3 regions of the Lentibacillus juripiscarius genome follow, and region 3 is predicted to be linked to each of the others. Evidence: riboswitches for the same ligand, from Rfam matches in the RefSeq annotation. Region 3 holds a riboswitch; each other region holds the start of a gene.

Region 1 (7,371 bases), on a different contig from region 3:
TTATCACGGTTGGACGTTTCATCTGAACGGAGAATTGAATAAAGCGCCAAATTTTAAAGGTGTACCGGGTTTTTGTCCTGCTGACTTTTCGTTAAGACATATCCAAGTTGCATCGAAATCGTCTTTAGTATTTGTCAATTTGGATCCAAACGCACCATCACTCGAGGATTCCTATGATGATTTCTTTACGGATTTAAATCAATTTGACTTTTTGGATGAATTGAAGGTGAATGACGTTAAAAAACGAACCATCAAATGTAATTGGAAAGCATTCATCGATAATTTCTTGGAATGCGACCATTGTCCAATTGCCCATCCTGGATTTTCGGCAACATTGGATTTGGACGAATACCACATCGTTAATGGAAATAATTGCAGTGTACACGGATCAGAACTGAAGACGAAAAAAGGAAAAGAGGCGCTGGATTTACCAATGGGCAGCGCTGAAGTTCAGGAAGGCCGCTTTTATTGGATATGGCCGAATGTAATGTTGACTATTTATCCCGGACCAGGGAACTTATCAACCATTCAAATGATTCCAATTGACCATGAGACGACACTAGGTGTTTATACCAATTTTTCAAAGTACGAAGAGCCGACAGAAGAGCGGAAAACGCAAGTGGCCTTCGCTGAACAAGTTAGAAACGAGGATGTAGAACTTGTCGAACGTGAACAAATCGGCTTGCAATCGCGTGCATTTGAACATGGCGTCTTTTCACCGACCGAACATGCCGTGCATAAATTCCGGGATATGGTTTTGGATGCGCTTGACGTAAGTGATTGATGCAGACAGCCTGAGACCGTTGAGCCATACTCTCAACGGTTCCTTTATTTTTATTATTCGCGTAATGAAAGTGCTTCGATTGACCGGACTATAAACATGGGGGGGAGTCTTTTGGAACAATCAAAAATTAGTAAGTCGGTCTTTTTTTCAGCGCTAACTCTTATCGCATTCATCATAGCCCCAGTGTTGATTAATCAAGAAAAAGGATCGCAGCTATTAAATACGATATTAAATTTTCTTACAGGAAAATTTGGAGCCTTTTATTTGTTAGGGGCATTTATCGTATTTCTAATTGTACTGTATCTGGCGTTTGGGAAATATGGACATATTAAATTGGGAGATACGAAACCTGAGTTTTCAGTTTTGAGTTGGATTGCCATGATGTTTACTGCGACAGCGGGGTCAAGTCTTGTTTTTTGGGGTTTTATTGAATGGGCACATTATTATAATTCACCACCCCCCTTTGGTATCGAACCAAATAGTGCAGAAGCTGCTAAGTGGGCCTCTACTTACGGTATATTTCATTGGGGATTTATGGGGTTTGTGATCTATTGTTTGCCTTCTATTGCGCTGGCTTATGCGGTACATGTACGGAAGATCCCAACTTTAAAATTGAGTTCAGCATGCCGGGGGGTTCTTGGCGATAAGGTTGACGGATGGATAGGAAAAGCTATTGACGTTTTTTTTATGATTGGAATTGTCGGAGGGGTCGGAACATCGTTAGGTTTAGGAACTCCTATGCTTTCTGAGGCTATTTCCGAAGTAACGATTATTCCTCCATCACTGTGGTTGGATGTTGGTATTCTCCTCGTTTGGACATTGATATTCTCAGGCAGTCTATATTTTGGTTTGCAAAAAGGGTTAAAAGTGCTTAGCGATATCAACATTTATTTATATATTTTGTTCCTCTTTTTATTTTTGGTATTTGGTCCAACGCTATTTATCATTAATAAAATGGTCGGTAGTCTTGGGTTACTGTTAAATAATTTTATGCGCATGAGTTTTCCTATGGACGCTGTTGGCGGATCCACCTTTGCACAAGATTGGACAATATTTTATTGGGGCTGGTGGTTTGCGTTTGCCTCCTATATGGCCATGTTCACCGCAAGAATCTCAAAGGGACGGACAATTAAAGGATTAGTACTTGCCATGTGCGGTGGCGGTTCCGTTGGATGCTTACTTGCGTTTGGATTTTTTGGAAACACCAGTTTATATTATGAATTAAATAATATCGTACCAATTATGGACATTATGTCTGCGGAAGGAGCACCCGCTGCCATCGTTGCGACGATCAACAATCTTCCAATTGGCGGCACCTTATTATTACTGTTCTTTATTGTTTTTTGTTTCATTTTCCTGGCTACAACGATTGATTCGGCTGCTTATACGCTTTCAACGGTCTCGCTGGCTGATTCAAAAGCTGTGAGAGAACCGGCCAGGTGGATTCGGTTATTTTGGGGAGGCGTTTTATGTTCCGTATCTGTCATATTATTATACGGCAATGGATTGGATGCACTTCAAACATTAGCAGTCATAACCGGTTTTCCAATATTATTTATCTATATTATCGTTACGTTATCTTTATTTAAATGGCTTAAGGAAGATCATCCGGGTTATAAGACGCAGAAGTTCAATAAAAAAAGTTATTCCATTAGAGATGCTGATATCCCGCCGGCTAATCAAGGTTCCAGTCGTTTAGATAAGTAGCTGTTAGATGCAGGAGAAGAATTGCGGGACATTAATCCAACAGGAGGAATTCATATGTCTGACCAAAGCATTTTTGACGTAACCATTATCGGAGGCGGTCCTACCGGATTGTTTTCGGCTTTTTATGGAGGTATGAGGCAAATGTCCATTAAAATCATTGAAAGCATGCCTGAACTCGGCGGACAACTCTCTGCTTTATATCCTGAAAAGTATATATATGATATTGGCGGAATCCCTAGTGTGCGTGGCCAAGATCTCGTCGATGAATTAGAGAAACAGGCTCTTTACTTTGATCCTGCAGTGGTGTTAGGTCAAGCGGTACAGGACATTCATAAGAATGAAGACGGTATTTTTGAACTGGCTACCGATGAGAGTATTCATTATTCGAAAACAGTTCTTATAGCTGCGGGTGTCGGCGCATTTCAACCCAGGCGCTTGAAAATAGACAATGCGGATCAATATGAACAGAAAAATCTGCATTATTTTGTTGATGACCTTAACAAATTTCAAGGGCAGAATGTTGTTATTTGCGGAGGTGGTGATTCAGCGGTTGACTGGGCACTAATACTTGAGTCGATTGCCAAAAATGTCAGTATCGTTCATCGCCGTCATAACTTCCGTGCCCATGAGAGCAGTGTGGATAAATTGATGAATTCAACCGTTCACATTCTTACGCCATATGTTCCTGCTGAATTAGTGGGGGACGGTGAAACGATACAACAGATCATGCTTCAAAAAACAAAAAGTGAAGAAACCGAAACGCTCGACCTTGATGCGCTAATTGTCAACTATGGTTTCATTTCCTCGCTTGGTCCAATTAAAGATTGGGGACTTGATATTGTAAAAAACTCAATTGTCGTTAATAGCAGAATGGAAACAAATATGGATGGAATCTATGCGGTAGGCGATATTAATACGTATGACGGCAAAACAAAGTTGATCGCGACCGGCTTTGGAGAGGCGCCAATTGCTATTTCTAGCGCAAAAACATACATCGATCCAAAAACACGTCAGCAACCACAACACAGTACTCACCTATTCAAATAAAAAACTATAGACACTTGGACCACTTTCAAACATGGAAGAGCCAAAAACAGGTAGTTTTTTCTGGATTAATATTAAAAACAGGAATGCGGGCATAGCTGTCCGCATTTCTGTTTTTCCACCAAGTAGATGATACTAGCATATATTCACCATTCACACGCCCCGTTTATTTCCCCATAAATAAGTATGAAGCTGTGGCAACACACGAACATTTACCAACTCCTGACTGTCCATTACCTGATCCACTAACCAATCATACCGATTCAACAAATAACGAAGAAGGCCATCATCATCCACGTTTTCGATATCGTCATTGCCAACCTGTAAAAATAAGGGGACATCCGGATACCGAAAGTGCACTTCTTTCGCATACGCTAAATCAGCCAAATCAAAAATAACAATCTTTAAACTGCATGACCCTTTTTGTTTTTCCTGCAGCTTAGCAATTATGTCATCAAGGATGGAAAAATTAGTTTTCATTCCGGAACTGGGCGGCTTTGGTGATAGAGTTAACTCGTCAATGCTGGCGAACCACGGCTGCCACCTGCTCCCTTGTGTTTCCAGCGCAATGTTTATCTTGTTTTCATGTAGTAGGTCAACAAAAGCACCTAACCCGGAAAGCAAAGCTGGATTGCCGCCCGAAATTGTTACATGTGCAAAGTTTCCAGCCGTCTGCTCATTCAATTCCTGCCAAATTTCGTCCGGCTCCATCAGCCTGATTTTTTCTTTTTCCGACCCGTCCCAGGTAAATTTTGAATCACACCATGAACAGGAATAATCACAGCCTGCCGTTCGAACGAACATAGTTTTTTGTCCAATCACCATTCCTTCTCCCTGAATGGTTGGACCAAAAATTTCAAGTACAGGTATTTTCATCGTTCTGATCCCCCTTTAGGCCGATAGATGCAATAACTTGACGGGGTCTCACGCAAAAAAATCTGCAAGCAAACAGGTTTATTTTCCAAGGTATCTAAACGGGTCTGGATAATCTCATAAACTGTTTTTGCTACCACCTCGGTTGTTGGAAAATAAGCACCTTGATTACTGGAAAAAGCTGAATCCTCATTCAATGTGGTGTGATCAAACCGTTTATGTATCAAATCTTTGATCGTTTTAAAGTCTATTAAAAAACCTGTGGAATCCAATGTGTCACCAGCGATTGTTATATTCGCAAAATACGTATGACCGTGGGTATACTGACAATTCCCGGCATTCTCATCCGCAATATAATGGGCTGCGGAAAAGTGAAAGTCTTTATTCAGTTCAAACGCATAATTATGTTCGGGAACAGGATAAATTTGCTGAATCATTTTACCACCCCATCATTCCGACGCATTTCATATTGCTCCAATCCATTACGACGGAGTTTGCAGGATGGGCATTCCCCACAGCCTTCTCCCTTGATTCCGTTGTAACATGTCAGCGTATGCTCCTTAACAAACTCAAATGCACCAAGCTGATCACTTAATTCCCATACCTCTGACTTATCCTGCCACATCAAAGGTGTGTGTAAGACGAACTGATCATCCATTGACAAGTTCAACGTGACATTCAGTGACTTGATAAAACTATCGCGGCAGTCGGGATAACCACTGAAATCTGTTTCACTTACGCCAGTAATGATATGCTTGGCACCTAGTTGTTTTCCTAGAATAGCGGCAAAAGATAAAAACAATAAATTTCGCCCGGGCACAAACGTTGAAGGCATTCCTTCATAATCGGTGATTTTAATATTCTCACGGGTTAGGGCATTTGGTGCCAATTGATTTAACAATTCCATGTCCAGTTGATGTTGACGGACGTTTAATCTGGCACAAATCTCTTTTGCGCATTCCAATTCCGCAATATGACGCTGTCCATACTGAAATGTCACTACCTCCACATGATCGAACTTCTTCAGCGCCCAAAACAGGCATGTCGTACTATCCTGACCTCCGCTGAAAACAACAACTGCATTTTGATTATCCATTTCCTTTCCCCTTTCCCTATTGATAAAGAAAGAGATCCAAAGATTCCCACAAAAAAAGACAGCACTAAGAAGCACACTGTCTTGTCTCCCTAGTTTTTTATAGAGGGATGGTTTCGAACCTCTCCTGCATCAATGCAGATTTCTTGATTAAGTTTCACCTATTAGTTTAGCATGCGGAGGAGTTCCTGTCATGTGGTCAAATCCAATTTCATGCCAAAATACTGCTTATTCAATGCTTCCTTCTCGCATAATTCAACGTTCTGACTACCAATTCATTCTTTACGTCACACACACTGTTCTATTACTTGAATCTGGTGCAAACATGAAGTATATACAAGAACGATTAGGTCATGGTAGTTACCAAATTACCGCAGACGCTTACACTCATGTATCCAAAAGAATGGATCAAAAAAATACCGCCCAATTTGAAGCATATACTTTGGCTAACCCAAAAACCAATGGATTCATGCTTGATAATTGGCTGTTTCAACTATTTCCACTGATTTTGGAAATTGCTTTATTACCTCCCTATTACTGTGGTATCGTTCATTGAAATCACCGGTACCGTTTATCCATAAGATATCGTTACATTAAAATATACATATTAGGGAATTATATATATTGGTCAAGTTTTACATTCCGCTAAATTACCATGAGGGAAGGATGTTTAATATGTCGGAAAGAATTTTTATCAGCCCCGCGAAGTATGTACAAGGGAAAAATGCAATCGAGAAAATCGGGGACTACCTGAAGGATATTGGAAGTCAAACGGTTGTTATTGCTGATGAAACCGTATGGGATATTGCTGGACATAAAGTTGTAGATGCACTGAAAAAGAAAAACATAGCCTCAGAAGAAATTCTGTTTAATGGTGAAGCTTCAAATGAAGAAATTAAGCGGATTTCTAAAGAAGCCAAGGGTGCAGGAGCAACGATTGTTGTTGGTGTTGGAGGAGGAAAAACATTAGATACATCAAAAGCGATAGCAGACGAGCTGGACGCTTATACCGTTATTGTACCAACTGCTGCGTCTGCTGATGCCCCAACAAGTGCATTGTCGGTGGTTTATTCGGACGAAGGTGTTTTTGAATCATATCGTTTTTATAATCATAATCCAAATTTGATTCTTTTGGATTCACATGTTATTTCAGAAGCACCTCCACGTCTGTTGACATCGGGTATAGCAGACGCAATGGCCACATGGATTGAAGCAAGAGCAGTAATTAATTTTGGTGGAAGTAACCAGGCGGGAGGAACAACCACTATAGCTGCTAAGGCGATTGCTGAAAAATGTGAAGAAACCTTATTTAGATATGGTCATTTGGCATATGAATCCGCAAAAGCGAAAGTCGTAACCCCGGCACTTGAGGAGATTATTGAGGCAAATACGCTCCTTAGTGGTTTAGGTTTTGAAAGTGGTGGTTTGGCTGCGGCTCATGCTATTCATAATGGATTCACAGCACTTGATGGCGAAATTCATCACTTAACACACGGTGAAAAAGTTGCTTTTGGTACATTGGCCCAATTAGCACTGGAAAAACATTCACTCGAAGAAATGGAAAGATATATCGGATTTTATATCAGCTTGGATCTGCCGGTTACACTGGAAGATATTAAGCTAAAAGATGCCACAAGGGAAGATATTATGAAGGTAGCTGAGGCTGCAATAGTTGACGGCGAAACGATTCACAATGGATTTAACGTCACAGCTGATGAAGTTGCGGACGCAATCTTTGCCGCTGATCAGTATTCAAAGGCATATAAAGAGAAATATAAGTGATGGATTAAAAATGAATGGAAGGGAGAGTTCCCTTCCAATTCATCCAATAGATGAGACAGTACTAAGCAATCGAGCATAAAATCCGGTC
Region 2 (7,371 bases), on a different contig from region 3:
GGACAAGAAAGCATTGTTAATCTAAATGGGAGGTGGAAAGTATGGAACAGTCAGAATTACAGCAAACCTTAGGTGCTTTGAACGACTTTTCCCGTACTATCAGGGAAGAGATGCAAGCGATGGAAAAACGGTTAAACAATGAGATGCAAGTGATGGAAAAACGGATGGAAAAACGAATGGACGAGCGTTTTGATCAAGTGGACGGACGGTTTGATAAGCTGGAAAAAAAGGTAGATGGCCTCCGCGTTGATTTGACCGAGACACAGGAAACAGTTGATTATCTCTCAAGCAAAAATGCGCAGCACGAGCGCAAACTTCGCAGTGTCCTTCAGTCATAATTATGTCGGGTAGTTTTTAACCAGGCTGTCACGTACCGGCCTCGCAGTACAGGAAGGATTGCTGTTTACTCAACGAACGATTCCACAACAAACACAACTCGCCTCACGTATCTCAGTTACTTTTTGAAAAAATATATTAATTTTTGTCTATTTTTGTAGTATAATAGATTTGTGAAAAAATGATAGATTACAGTTATAGTATGCGGCCATTTTTTTAATAAAGATGAATGCGGTTGCACGGAACAGACATATAAAATTGGGACTGAAGGAGTTTTCAGCATGACGAATGTGACACGGGATTTTTTTATCGGTTTATCAAATAGTAAATTCTTAAATGCACAGGCGAAAAAATGGGGATTCGTCCTTGGTGCTGACAAATTTGTCGCAGGAACCACTATTCAGAGTGTGGTCGATGCTGTGAAGGAACAGAATGCGAAAGGCATCAGCTGCACCCTTGATAATCTTGGGGAATTTGTATCCGATAAAGGTGAAGCGAACCAGGCCAAAGAGCAAATTCTTGCTATTCTGGATACAATTAATAAGCAGAATCTGGATTGCCACTTATCGGTAAAGTTGACCCAGCTGGGACTGGATATTGACCAGGATTACTGCATTGCAAACATGAAAGACATTCTTGATACGGCAAAACAGTATTCTATTTTCGTCAATATTGATATGGAAGACTATTCCCATTATGAGGCGACGCTGGATGTATTGAACGAGCTGCGTGAGCATTATGACAATGTTGGAACCGTAATCCAGTCGTATCTTTATAGAGCGGAAGAGGACCTGAGCAGGCTGAAGGATATGCGCATCAGGCTTGTTAAAGGGGCGTATAAGGAAAGTGAAGAGGTCGCGTTTTCGGATAAGCAGGATATTGACCGTAATTTTATTAAACTGGCCAAACAGCGCCTGCTGGGCAACACGTTTACATCCATTGCGACCCATGACCACCATATTATCAATGAATTGAAAGCGTTTGTAGATGAGAATGCCATCGGAACGGATAAGTTTGAATTCCAGATGCTCTACGGTTTTCGTAATGATATGCAGGATAAATTGGCAGAGAACGGATATAATTTCTGCACGTACATCCCGTTTGGTGATGACTGGTTCGGCTATTTTATGCGCCGCCTGGCCGAACGCCCACAAAATATGAACCTGATTATGAAAGATGCCCTGTACACTGAGGATAATAGGCTGAAAAAAGGCCCCGTCATCGCCGGAACAGCCATAGCAGCCGCAACCGCCCTCACCCTTTGGCGCAGAAAAAAATAGAGACAGGCTCCTTGTCCCACCATAAATTGGAAATGAGTGGCTTCTAAGGTTCTCATGATTTTTTGCAGCTTGTGTATAGTTTAAACGGTATATCCGGGCCGGGGTGGCTAACAGATTCACCTAGCTATTATTTTCGCGTGCATTGACATGTGTCGTTTTCCGATATATGATAGATTCCGTGAACTGGATAATTGCATATCCGTTTGATCGGACGGAAGAGGTTCTTAGCTTCAACCCTCTCTAAAAAACTAAGGACAGATGACTGTGATGCGAAAACCATGTGCCTTAGGCCGTGGTTTTTTTATTTTAAAAGGTTGAACACGCACTTTACACTGGAAGGAGGTTATTCCATGACAGGAAAACGCGATGAAAATCTGGGGGAACTGTCCCTGTTGGGTAACCAGGGCACCACGTATCAGTTTGATTACACGCCGGAAGTTCTTGAGACATTCGAAAACCAGCACCCGAACCGGGATTATTTTGTCAAATTCAATTGCCCTGAATTTACGACACTTTGCCCGAAAACGAATCAGCCGGACTTTGGTACTGTTTATATCAGCTATATCCCGGATGCCAAAATGGTCGAAAGCAAATCTTTGAAACTCTATCTGTTCAGTTTCCGTAATCACGGTGATTTTCACGAAGACTGTATGAATATTATCATGAACGATCTGATAGATTTGATGGACCCGCGTTATATCGAAGTGTGGGGAAAATTCACACCACGCGGCGGCATCTCCATCGATCCATTTTGCAATTACGGGAAGCCTGGCACACGATTTGAGGAGATGGCCGCGCATCGGCTCATGAATCATGATCTGTACCCGGAAAAAATCGACAACCGGTAATAGAGGGTGGCTTGGAATCCTTTCGTTCCTGCTCTAAGTGACCGGCAAATCCCTGCAATATAGTCAGAGTACCGGTCCAATATAACGTGATAGAGCAACGAAAGGGAGAGGCTGGATGTTTGTATATTTGAACGCATTATTTGTGGGATTGTTATTATTATCCAATATTTTAGGTGTGAAGCTGTTCAGCATCGGGGGAGTCGTCCTGCCTGCAGCTGTGATTGTATATGTCGTCACTTATCTGATTACCGATGTTATTGGGGAGGTCTATGGCAAGGACGCTGCAAGGAGGACGGTTCAGGCGGGCTTCCTGACACAGGTGATTGCACTTGGGTTCATTTTTGTAGCAATTCAGCTGCCGGCCGCCTCTGATTTCGCATTACAAGCGGAATTTGAAACAGTGCTCGGCGGGAGTTTCAGGGTGATTGCGGCAAGTCTGATCTCGTATATCGCAAGCCAGAACCTTGACGTAAGCATTTTCCACCGTCTAAAAGCAAGACACGGTGAATCAAAGCTTTGGCTTCGCAACAATTTATCGACGATGACGAGCCAGCTTATTGATACTGTTTTGTTCATCACCGTCGCTTTCTGGGGAATTGTTCCATTTTCAGTACTGGCCGGCATGGTCGTCACGCAGTATCTGGTCAAGCTAGGAATTGCACTGATCGATACCCCGATTGTGTATCTGCTTGTCAAGACGGCAGGTCGGAAAAGATGATTGCCGAACCCCCCCCTCGCCGAGAAAGCCAACCAAACAAAACCCCTGGCATCTCTATCGTGCCAGGGGGGTTTTTTACCTTTTTCTGCTGTCTTCGATATACGCCGTGCGACTCTTTTCTAATCGGGACTTTCCCGTTCACACGGTAGCTTTCAACGTCTGCTTATCTTGTTCCTCCACTGGTACTACCCAGCCAAATGGATCCATGGTTTTGCCATACTGGATGCCGGTCAGGGTATCATACAGCTGTTTAGCGATAGCACCCGTTTTGCCGCTGTTGATATCAAGATGGTGCTCGCCCCAGACGAGTTGTCCGATTGGCGAAATAACAGCCGCGGTTCCTGCGCCGAATGCTTCTTCCAGCTTGCCTTCCTGATGCGCCTGGAATACTTCATCCATGGAAAGTTTACGCTCCTCAACCGGAACGTCCCAGTGTTTTAGAAGCTGGATGACCGAGTTTCGGGTGACCCCTTCGAGAATACTTCCGTTTAAGGCGGGCGTCACGACTTTTCCACCCATCTTGAAAAATACGTTCATGCTGCCGACTTCTTCGATATATTTCTTTTCGACACCGTCCAGCCAGAGCACCTGGGCAATCCCTTCTTCTGCTGTTTCCTGAGCTTTCAGACTTGCCGCGTAGTTTCCGCCGGTTTTCGCTTCGCCTGTTCCGCCTTTCACGGTACGGACATACTCGTTTTCAACAGCGATTTTAATCGGATTGATGCCTTCTTTGTAATAGGCACCAACCGGCGATAATATAATCATGAATTTATAATGGCTTGATGGCGCAACACCGAGAAAAGCTTCGGTGGAAATAATAAATGGCCTGATATACAGAGAAGTTCCTTCAGCTTCCGGAATCCATTCCTTTTCCAGTCCCACTAATTGTTGAAGTGCCTTTAGTGCAAATTCCTCGTCAATCGGTGGAATGCACAGGCGGCTGTTAGAGTGATTCATTCGCTTGAAATTGCGTTCGGGCCGGAACAGCTGCGCATTTCCTTCCGGCGTAAGATAAGCTTTCATTCCCTCAAAAACGGATTGGCCGTAATGGAAGACCATTGCTGATGGGTCGATCGTAATCGGCTCATACGGAACAATGCGTGCATCATGCCAGCCTTTCGTTTCTGTGTAGTCCATAACAAACATATGATCGGCAAACGTTCTGCCAAACTCTAGCTGGTCTGCGCGCGGTTTTTCTTTGCGTGTAGAACAGAGATCTATTTGAATAGCATGTTCCTTCTCCATGTCCCCATCCCCTTGTGTAAAAAGTTGTATTCCATCTTAGAATATATTTTCTTTAAAAGCAAGCCCAAAATGAAACTTTTCACAAAATAAACATAATATTACCGACAGATGCTTCCAAATTTTTTGCACTTATGATAAAATCTGAAATTATTTAATAATAGATTTTGCAGGAGGGGATGGATGGTATGAAAACGTTGGAAAAAGTGAGCCATGTTGCGGGGAACACATTTGCGGTCTGGGTGATTTTGTTTTCGGTGCTGAGTCTTTTGTCACCGGACAGTTTTGCCTGGATTGCCCCGCATATTGCACTGCTCTTGGGGATCATCATGTTTGGAATGGGGCTGACGCTGACACTGGATGATTTTAAGGGAGTCATCCGTGCGCCGAAAAGTGTGCTTACTGCCGTGGCGGCGCAGTATACGATTATGCCGTTGCTTGCATTTGGACTAGCCTCTCTTTTTCAGCTTCCCGCAGAGATTGCAGCGGGCGTCATCCTGGTTGGGTGCTGTCCCGGGGGAACGGCATCGAATGTCATGACATTCCTGGCTAAAGGGAATACGGCACTGTCGGTATCGGTCACTGCCGTGTCGACCGTTGTTGCACCAATCCTTACGCCGTTACTGACGTTATTGTTTGCAAGCAAATGGCTGCCGGTATCGGCCGGGGATATGTTCCTGTCGATTGTGCAAATTGTCCTGATTCCTGTTGTCCTCGGGGTGGTTATCCGGCTATTGTTCAGCCGGCAAGTGGAAAAAAGCGTTGCGGTGCTGCCGCTCGTGTCCGTTATTGGAATCGTTGCAGTAGCATCTGCTGTTGTTGCGGTCAACCGGGAGGAAATTCTGACGACAGGGCTGCTCATTTTCAGTGTGGTTGTGCTGCATAATGTGCTGGGGCTTCTGGTCGGGTATCTGCTCGCCAAGTTGTTCCGGTTTGACTTCCGTGATCAGAAAGCAATCTCGATTGAGGTGGGCATGCAAAATTCTGGCCTTGGATCAACGCTGGCATTAGCCCATTTTGCTCCAGCCGCTGCTGTCCCGAGTGCTTTGTTCAGTGTTTGGCACAACATATCCGGACCTGTTTTGGCAACATGGTGGGGGAAAAAAGACAGGCAAGATTCGGCTGATGACGAGCATACGAAAGCTGGCTGACCGATCGCATGTTTTCAGGAGAGGCGCCGGACCTGATTTTAGACGTAAATCCCCGGTTAGCCGGTGACAGCTTTAAAATACAAAAATATTGAACGGTGTGAAAATTAAGTCTATAATTACTCGAAACGAAAGGTGGTCTGCAAGATGGAAAAAGATTTGCGTATTAAAAGTCATGTGTTCAGCGATGATACAATGCGTGCTCCGAACCGTGCGATGCTGCGGGCGGTCGGTGTTACGGATGATGATTTTCAAAAGCCGATGATTGGTATTGCCAGCACGTGGAGCGAGGTGACGCCGTGCAACATTCACATTGACGACCTTGCTGTCAGTGCGAAGAAAGGTGCCCGGGAAGCAGGTGGCACACCGCTCATTTTCAATACGATTACTGTTTCTGATGGCATCTCCATGGGGACACAGGGGATGCGTTATTCGCTTCCGAGCCGTGACCTAATTGCTGATTCAATTGAGACGGTTGTCGGGGCAGAGAACCTTGATGGATTTGTAGCCATTGGCGCGTGTGACAAAAATATCCCCGGCTGCATGATTGCAATTGCCAATGCGGACGTGCCGGCTGTCTTTAGTTACGGCGGAACGATTGCGCCCGGCTCACATAATGGCAAAGACATTGATATTGTGTCTGTCTTTGAAGGGGTCGGCAAGCACAACAATGGCGATATCAGCGATGAAGAACTGAAAAATATCGAATGCCGTGCCTGCCCTGGTGCAGGTGCGTGCGGCGGGATGTATACGGCGAATACGATGGCATCGGCTGTGGAAGCGATGGGAATGAGCCTGCCCGGAAGCTCATCACACCCAGCCGAATCTGCCGAAAAAACGGAAGACTGTGCTGCGGCTGGGGAGGCTGTCTACAAGCTCCTGGAAAAGGGCATCTATCCGAAAGATATCATGACGAAAGAAGCATTTGAGAACGCCATTACCGTGGTGATGGCACTGGGCGGTTCGACGAATGCGATTCTGCACCTCCTCGGAATGGCCCATGCCGTTGGTGCAGACGTCTCGATTGATGACTTTAACCGGATCCAGGAAAAAACACCACACCTGGCCGACCTGAAGCCAAGCGGAAAATATGTCATGCAGGATCTGCACCGGGTTGGCGGTGTACAGGCCGTTATGAAGCTTTTGTATGAGGCAGGGTATTTGCATGGGGACTGCCTGACCGTTACTGGGAAAACCATTGCTGAAAATCTGGCGGAGGCTCCATCACTCACGGAAGGACAAGAGATTATCGCTCCGTTTGATCAGCCGAAGCGAACGGATGGACCGCTTATTGTTTTAAAAGGTAATCTAGCACCGGATGGGGCTGTTGCCAAAGTTTCCGGCGTGAAAGTAAAGCGTCATACCGGGTCGGCACGTGTGTTTAACACCGAACAGGAAGCGATTGAGGCAATCAGGCACAACGACGTACAGGAAGGCGATGTGGTAGTCATCCGTTACGTCGGACCGAAAGGCGGACCAGGCATGCCTGAGATGCTGTCCGTTTCCAGTCTGCTTGTTGGAAAAGGACTCGGGGAGAAAGTTGCCCTGCTGACGGATGGACGCTTTTCCGGCGGGACACACGGGCTGGTCGTCGGTCATATCGCCCCGGAGGCACAAGCCGGTGGTCCCGTAGCACTGCTGCAGGAAGGCGACAGCGTGACGATTGACTCAGAGAAAAAAGAAATATCCGCTGCTATCTCTGACGAGGAATTAATCCGGCGAAAAGCAGAATGGACCGCACCGCCTTTGTATAAAAAAGGCGTACTCGGCAAATACGCCCATAACGTATCCAGCTCTTC
Region 3 (7,371 bases):
ACCGACTGGATATGGAGCCACTGAGCACCTTTCAAGCAGAATATGACCGGATTCGGCAGGAAGAACCGGTGAAGCCGGAAACGTTTGTCCAAGAGAAATTTTCCAGCTGGCGCGTTTTCAATGTGCCGGTTGTCAATCTGATTAAAATGGTGCAAATGACCGTTTCTGTCTTTATCTTGATTGGCGTGCTGGGGACGTTTATCGGTCTGACCATCTCCTTGGGAAGTATCAATGCGACAGGCAGTCAACTGGTCGAAAATATCGCTGCTGTCCTGTCGGGGATTGACGTGGCGTTTTATACCAGTATTGCCGGGATGGGGTTATCCCTTTTCATGACGGTTCTGGTTAAAGTGCTTAATACGGAATATATGCTGACGGATATCATGTTAAAAGTTGAATCCCATTTAGAAGGAAACGAACAGGACGGGATCAGCCGCCTGATTAACGTGTCGGAAACGATTAACCAATCCATTCAGCACCTGCAGCAAACGAATCAGCAGTCACTGACAGGGATTGAAAATGCCTTCGCCGGATTTCAGGAATATACAACTGGACTGCAGCAATCAGCAAAAGATCTGGCGGCATTTAACGTTGGACTTTCCAGCAACCTGGAGGAATTTCAGGAATTGTTCCACCATATGAAAGAAGTGACCGACGGGTTTGGGGAATCTACTAAAAAGCTGAACAACAACTTTGATTCCCTGTTTTCCTACTTTAAAAAGTTGGACAGTAAACATGAGCGGATGGCTAAAGCATTTGAAAACACGTACGAGCGCGTTAAAGAAGTGTCGGAAACGCAGATGGACACCTTGAACCGTTTTGAGGAGTCCGTTGGGGAGCTGAAATCCTTTACATCGTCCATCATGGAAGAACAGGAAGCCATGCACACGGCATTTGAAAAAGTGACACAGAAAAGCAATGACCTGGCAGAAAGAATGGAGGAACATAATCAGGAATTTAAGCACATATTCGGAAGTGACCTCAGCTCGAAACTGACCGGCATTATTACAAATCTCGGTGAGTTATCCAAAGACTTCGAAAAAATGGGAGGTTCCATCAGCCAATTGCCGCAAGCTCTTGAGGTGATCAATCAGACACAAGCGGAGTATAAGTATCTCTTGTCCGATCGGTTTGACGAGCTGAAGGAGTTTAACCGAACGTTCGGTAACCATCTGAAAGCCCACTCAGAGCAATCGAAGGCATCTGAACGGCAAATGCAGGAAACTGGCCAAACGTATGAGAAACTTAGCATGCAGAATAACCAGCTAATTAATGAAATAAACAATACCATATCCCAGATGAACCAATCATTCCAGCAGCGCGAAAACCAAGTCGAAGCAAGTGTCGACGTCTTGAAAAATACCCTATCCAACTATGTGGCCAATCTGGAAGGGTTACTGGGCGATAAGCTTGACAAGGTCGCTCGGAATATCAATGATTCGGTAGAAATGACGAATGATGGCATCAAGAAGGAATTCCAGGAAATACGGCGTCTGACAGAAGACATTCAGCAAAACAATTCCCGGTCAATCCAGCAACTGCTCCAGGACCTGAGCCATGAAATCCAAGGACTCAACCGGCAGCTTAATCGTGTGGGGCAGCAAGCAGAACCTAACGAGGGTAGGCTGAAAAAAGATGAATACTAAATATCAGCGGCTTTTCAAAAAGGAGCAGGACGACGGGCATTTCTGGCCATCTTTTACGGACCTTTTGACCATTATTCTATTATGTTTCATCTTAATTTTCATAGCGATGATGATCATTAAATCCCTCCAGATTGAAGAGATGAAAAAGACCATCGATCAGCTTATGGGAGTCCGATCCAAGCTTGTAAACGAGCTGCAGGCGGAATTCAGCGATTCAGCCATGGGTATTGAAGTCGATGAAGAGACAGGTGCGATTATCTTTAATACAGAAATTCTTTTTCCGTATAATGAGTCCGAATTAAAGCCGGAATCGTTTCAGTTCCTGGATGAATTCGTGCCTAAATATCTGGACATTTTGCTGAAGAGCGGCTACGAAGAATATATTGCCGAAATCATTATCGAAGGCCATACCGACCGCGACGGGAGCTATATGTATAACATGAAGCTCTCACAGGAACGGGCCTACAGTGTCGCCGAATACATTCTAAGCGACGACTTTCCATATAAAAATATCCAGCAGCACTTGAAGGATAAATTAACTGTCAACGGTAAGTCTTATACCGACTTCCGAACGGATGACGCCGGCAATTACAGTGCAGAAGATTCCAGAAGGGTGGAATTTAAATTTCGGCTGAAGGACGAGGAAATACTGGAGAAAACGAGGGAGATTTTAAAGGAGTAAGTATTCGGTAAGATGGATTATATTCGAGGATCAGGAATAATGGAATTACTTATCTGAGTTGGCATTTTAAGCTGGAAAGGGGGAGGATTAGCTATGGCAGACTGGCTTACAAGTTTGAAAACAAAAACACCCCAAGAGGGCTTCGAACTGGCCATCACACTTGCTAGGAAAGGAGTTGGATATACACAGCCATCCGAGAATATCAGAAAGAAATTAAGACCGAAATACGCAAGGAATCCGGATAGCTTAACAATGGCATCCCAAGTTATTGCAACTCACTTCCAGACAGTTGCAGCAGCTAATAATTATTGGAGGTAAGACAAGGAGACAAAAGGCTTGGCGAAGATTGCCAAGCCTTTCGCCACACAGTATTCTCAAGAGGCCTTTAAAAAACAGTGCGGTATCACTATCCCAGGACCAGAAACACTTGAGAACCGACCGTTCCTAAACTTCTAAACCTGCAATTCCAAAGCCCCCAGGTCCTGCATGAGTAGAAATCATAGCCCCTGCCTGCATCCATTTTACATGTTTGAATCCTTTTTCTTTTGCAATTTCATCCATCCGCTTCTTGATACTTTCATCAAGTCCGATCGAGTATTGAAAATAGAGTTGTTCTCGATCAATATCATATTGATTTAAATAATCCTGTAAAAGTTTTTCCGCAACTGCACTCATTTTCCCACGATATTTTTTTGTGGAAACAAGTTTTCCTTCAACTAATTCAATGCGTGGCTTTAATTTTAATAAAGCACCTCCGAGATAAGCCATATTGCTGACGCGTCCGCCTGCTTTTAGAAATTCTAAGCTGCCAGGAACAAATGCAAGCCTTGATTTAGGAACGATTGCTTCCATTTCTTCAATTAAACTACCAGGTTCAATCGAAGGATTTTTCTCTAACAAGTTGACAGCATACATAACAATAGCAGCTAATCCACCTGTGACGTTCAAAGCATCAATGAGATAAAGATCCTCAAAGTCCTCTGAGGCGAGTATCGCATTTTGGAAGGAGGAGGATGCCTTTGACGTATAGCCAATGTGAATAATAATACAATCGGGAAAATCCGCTCTTATCTTCGTGAAAAAATCGTGATACTCGTGGGCATTTGTCGATGTTGTAGAGGGGATTTTTTTGGTGCGATCATAATAGTCATAAATATCCTCTACGGGTAACGTCCCATCAAAATAATCCTGCCCATCCATAATGACATGCATTGGGACCACTTGAATGGCATGTTTTCGAGTCAAATCCCTTGGTAAATCCGCTCCACTCTCTGTCGATAAAATAATTCTTCTCATCATACATCCCCTTTGAAAAAGTGTTACCGTTCGTCTGAATTGTTCGTTCTATTTTAACCATACATTAAAGGAAAAAGCCATTCATACAGGGTGTACCACATCAGATATCCTGATTATTTTTCAAAAATCTACTGAAAACCCTTTGCATATTCCTTGCATCCGGGTATAATAAAGTCGTTTGGGACCTGTATCCAAACCGTGGTTCGAAACCATCCCACGATAAAAAACTAGGGAGGAATACGATTGAATATCAAAACACTTGCCGCCAATGCACTTGTGGCTGCAGCTTATGTCACTGTGTCATTGGTCGCCGCGCCGATTGCGTTCTCGAACATTCAGTTTCGAATTCCGGAAATTTTTAACCATCTCGTTGTCTTCAACAAGAAATATTTTTTCGGTATTGTACTGGGCGTCCTCTTGACCAATTTATTCTCCCCAACCGGGGTTTTTGACTTGACATTTGGGGTAGCCCACTCAGCACTATCGCTCGGAATCGTTATACTTCTAGCAAAATTTATTAAACATAAATTGACTCTGCTCATCATCAACACAATTGTATTTACGTTTAATATGTTTATTATAGCATTCGAGCTTTATCTGGCCGCCGACTTGCCATTTCTGCTCACATGGCTGACGACAGCTGCGGGTGAATTCGGCATCATGGCTCTCGGAATCCCAGTTATGTATGTACTGAACAAGAAACTGAATTTCAATCATATTATGGAAAAGAATGAATTAAGTTAATCCGCGTTAGGAGGGTGTTCCGAACCATATGGTTCGGAACACTTTTTATTGGCTGTTTTCTTCATGAGTGCTACCTTATATAAACATCAGTGTGAGTGGAAACTAGTCGTCGTCAATTGATATATTAGGATACTCCTCTTATATAATCCTCAGATATAGCACGATCTTGTTTAAGTATAGATGGCGCATCAAAAAATTTTTGCATTGGGAAAAACAAAAATAGCAGAAAATATAACACAGTTGGCTTTTTTTCATACACTATTTTTGGGGTGAAAAAATGCCATTCATTAAATACACAAGTAAAGACGTTGACCTAATGGCTAGGATGATGAGAGCGGAAGCCGTTGGTGAAGGAAGAATAGGAATGCTGTCTGTCGGAAATGTAATTGTTAATCGTGCGAAAGCGGATTGTTTAGATTTTACAGATGTAAGAACAGCACGGGAAGTTATTTATCAAGTGCAAGGAGGAAATTATTCGTTTGAAGCTGTTCAAAAAGGCAGTATGTTTTATCGACCGGCACGGGAAACTGAGCGTAGATTAGCAAGAAAGAATTTGAAATATTGGAGACGACATCCATCGAAATATTCGCTTTGGTATTTCAATCCATATGGTCCATGTCCTTCCACATGGTACGGTCAACCTTTTACCGGTCAATATAAAAATCATTGTTTTTATGAACCAGCAGCCGGAACATGTGCCAGTGTTTATTAAGTGAAGGATGCGGCTGCGGGGATTTTGGTCATACAAGCAACTATGATTGTTACATTAACCAAAAAATACCAATAAGGCGACTATTCGGAGCCTACACCAACTCCGGAAGTTTGAAACTAGAAAGCGAGCTCTTCCCAGTATAGGGAAGGCTCGCTTTTTCAACCCTTCTTGAACCATTATAACCAAACGAGTATACAGCTGTTCGTTTTCCAACCTTAAGCCAATTCATAAAGTGGTGCATGTTGTTCATGTTGACAGCAGATCTAACAGGGATAGGCCGACAGCAACTTATTTCAATTCTTTTGCTTCTTCATCATACAACGCAGTGCGTTTAATATTCACACCCACAAATGACTCAAGGATTGCCTGACCGCCGGCAATTGCCAGGACAAGGATTATATACTGGGCGATATCGGGAATCCACAAATATATCATACCGAGAAATATCGCGCTCCAGATTCCTGCACACCAATAACAGGTCAGAAGGTAGCCGATTTTGGATTTGGGTACCATCTTTGTTTCTTTTTGTGAGATCTTCTTTTTTGTTAAAAAGGGTTTGCGGATAAATTCGGTTATTTTATCGAAAACGATTAAGTGTGTCAGCCGGTAGCTGGCAAGTATAAGCATGATAAAAGCCATCCAGGTTAATTCCAATTCCATATGTAAGACAGATCCTTCCGATTTTTCACCTTAGCCTTACCGTAATAGAGAATCTTAATCAGGGACTCGATACGTTATAGGGAAGTCAGATCTCGACTAGGCCTCAGATGTGCGTGACTTTTAAGTTATAAAGTCGTAATAGGCAGAATGAATTTGACTCAATTTGGATAGTTCATGATTTCCTGCGTTTCACTATAGATTATTTTGGTGGGGGCGTTTATAATGAGAGTAACAACTTAAACGGTTCATTGAAACATATGAAGGGGAGGATGTTACGGTGACAAATGAACAATATGATCAAATTATGCAAGCTATAAAGGAATTGCATAATCAGATGCAGGACGGGTTTGCAAAAATTGACAAACGATTTGAAGAAGTAGATAAGCGATTTGACGCAATGGATGAAAAAGTAAACAAATTGCAGGACAGTATGGATCTGCTTGCTTAGAAAAACTTTGAAAACGAGAGTGAATTTCATAATTCAATATCTACCTTTAAAATACGAAAAATTAGGTTATTGCGTTTGATTTCCACTTCAGGCGGACGCTTTCCGCGGGCGGCTGATGAGCCTCCTCATGCTCGTCGTGTTGCAAGTGTGGTCGTGGATGCAGCACTCCTCGCAGGTCGAAGCTTACTCATGGAAGCTTTACTTTGGGCTAACGCCTTGCGGGGTCTCATGTAGGCCTCTTATCCCGCAGGAGTCGTCCGCCTTCCGTTCCAATCTTCTAAGGTAGAGTACGAATGATTAAGTGTATTTTCAGTTATAAGTTCGTATATTAAGCAAAAAAGTATTTACAGAATCAAAAAGGCAATCGGTCAGTATTGAACAATCTACCACTGCTTACTTGAGGGATTGTATCTGTAATAATTTTGGGTAACAGGCACTTTTTTATCCTCCTCCTGTCATACTATCGGAAGAAAAGTGGGACATCAATTTTAATAATACGTTAGGCAAGAAAAAGCTTATCACACTTAAGTGATAAGCTTTTTCCTATTAAAAAATCTGTTCTTTTTCTTGCTCCTCAATGCCTTTCATGTATTTAATCCGATTTTGCTTGGACGCAGCGCTCACTTGCTCATCGGCATGATAGGATGATCTTACCAGTGGACCGGATTCGCAATGGCTAAAGCCTTTCTCCAGCGCAATTTGCTTTAGTACTTCAAATTCATCCGGGTGGTAGTACCGTTCAATATTCAAGTGTTTTTTCGTCGGCTGCAGGTACTGGCCGATCGTCATGATATCCACATTGTGGGCACGCAAATCATCCATCGCTTCCATGATTTCATCTTTTGTTTCGCCCAATCCAACCATGATACTTGATTTTGTCGGTGTATTAGGAGCGATTTCTTTGACGCGTTCCAGCAGTTTCAGGGAACGATCGTATGTAGCAATCGCACGCACCCGTTTCGTCAGTCTGCGAACGGTTTCAATGTTATGATTAAATATATCCGGTTCACTGTTCATTAACGTATACAGGCTTTCATAGTCACCTTTCATATCGGATGGAAGAATCTCAATCGTGCATCCTGGATTTTTGCGGCGGATAGCCCGGACAGTTTCAGCAAAAACGGCTGCACCGCCATCATTCAAATCATCACGTGCAACAGCGGTTACGACCACATGTTTCAGA

The links. Region 3 has a riboswitch for preQ1 ahead of ACFSUO_RS02025 (QueT transporter family protein). Riboswitches for the same ligand answer to the same signal wherever they lie in the genome.
Region 1: it holds a riboswitch for preQ1, as region 3 does, so the genes downstream of both, queC (7-cyano-7-deazaguanine synthase QueC) here and ACFSUO_RS02025 (QueT transporter family protein) in region 3, are expected to answer to the same signal.
Region 2: it holds a riboswitch for preQ1, as region 3 does, so the genes downstream of both, queF (preQ(1) synthase) here and ACFSUO_RS02025 (QueT transporter family protein) in region 3, are expected to answer to the same signal.

Annotation. Positions count from the first base shown of each region.
Region 1 is NZ_JBHUNA010000023.1:6,284-13,654, forward strand. It holds gene ACFSUO_RS11155 (aromatic ring-hydroxylating oxygenase subunit alpha) at 1-784, shown strand, start outside; gene ACFSUO_RS11160 (BCCT family transporter) at 896-2,491, shown strand; gene ACFSUO_RS11165 (NAD(P)/FAD-dependent oxidoreductase) at 2,546-3,538, shown strand; gene queE (7-carboxy-7-deazaguanine synthase QueE) at 3,689-4,411, opposite strand; gene ACFSUO_RS11175 (6-pyruvoyl trahydropterin synthase family protein) at 4,408-4,845, opposite strand; gene queC (7-cyano-7-deazaguanine synthase QueC) at 4,842-5,504, opposite strand; PreQ1 riboswitch class I at 5,588-5,632, opposite strand; gene ACFSUO_RS11185 (hypothetical protein) at 5,695-6,057, shown strand; gene ACFSUO_RS11190 (glycerol dehydrogenase) at 6,177-7,283, shown strand.
Region 2 is NZ_JBHUNA010000038.1:41,444-48,814, reverse strand. It holds gene ACFSUO_RS14425 (hypothetical protein) at 42-338, shown strand; gene ACFSUO_RS14420 (proline dehydrogenase family protein) at 618-1,616, shown strand; PreQ1 riboswitch class I at 1,828-1,874, shown strand; gene queF (preQ(1) synthase) at 1,967-2,464, shown strand; gene ACFSUO_RS14410 (queuosine precursor transporter) at 2,580-3,182, shown strand; gene ACFSUO_RS14405 (branched-chain amino acid aminotransferase) at 3,321-4,427, opposite strand; gene ACFSUO_RS14400 (bile acid:sodium symporter family protein) at 4,613-5,575, shown strand; gene ilvD (dihydroxy-acid dehydratase) at 5,720-7,371, shown strand, end outside.
Region 3 is NZ_JBHUNA010000003.1:166,512-173,882, reverse strand. It holds gene ACFSUO_RS02045 (MotA/TolQ/ExbB proton channel family protein) at 1-1,646, shown strand, start outside; gene ACFSUO_RS02040 (OmpA family protein) at 1,636-2,328, shown strand; gene ACFSUO_RS02035 (hexameric tyrosine-coordinated heme protein) at 2,422-2,646, shown strand; gene ACFSUO_RS02030 (DegV family protein) at 2,773-3,624, opposite strand; PreQ1 riboswitch class I at 3,817-3,861, shown strand; gene ACFSUO_RS02025 (QueT transporter family protein) at 3,868-4,368, shown strand; gene ACFSUO_RS02020 (cell wall hydrolase) at 4,646-5,080, shown strand; gene ACFSUO_RS02015 (DUF1360 domain-containing protein) at 5,369-5,740, opposite strand; gene ACFSUO_RS02010 (hypothetical protein) at 6,018-6,188, shown strand; gene lipA (lipoyl synthase) at 6,735-7,371, opposite strand, start outside.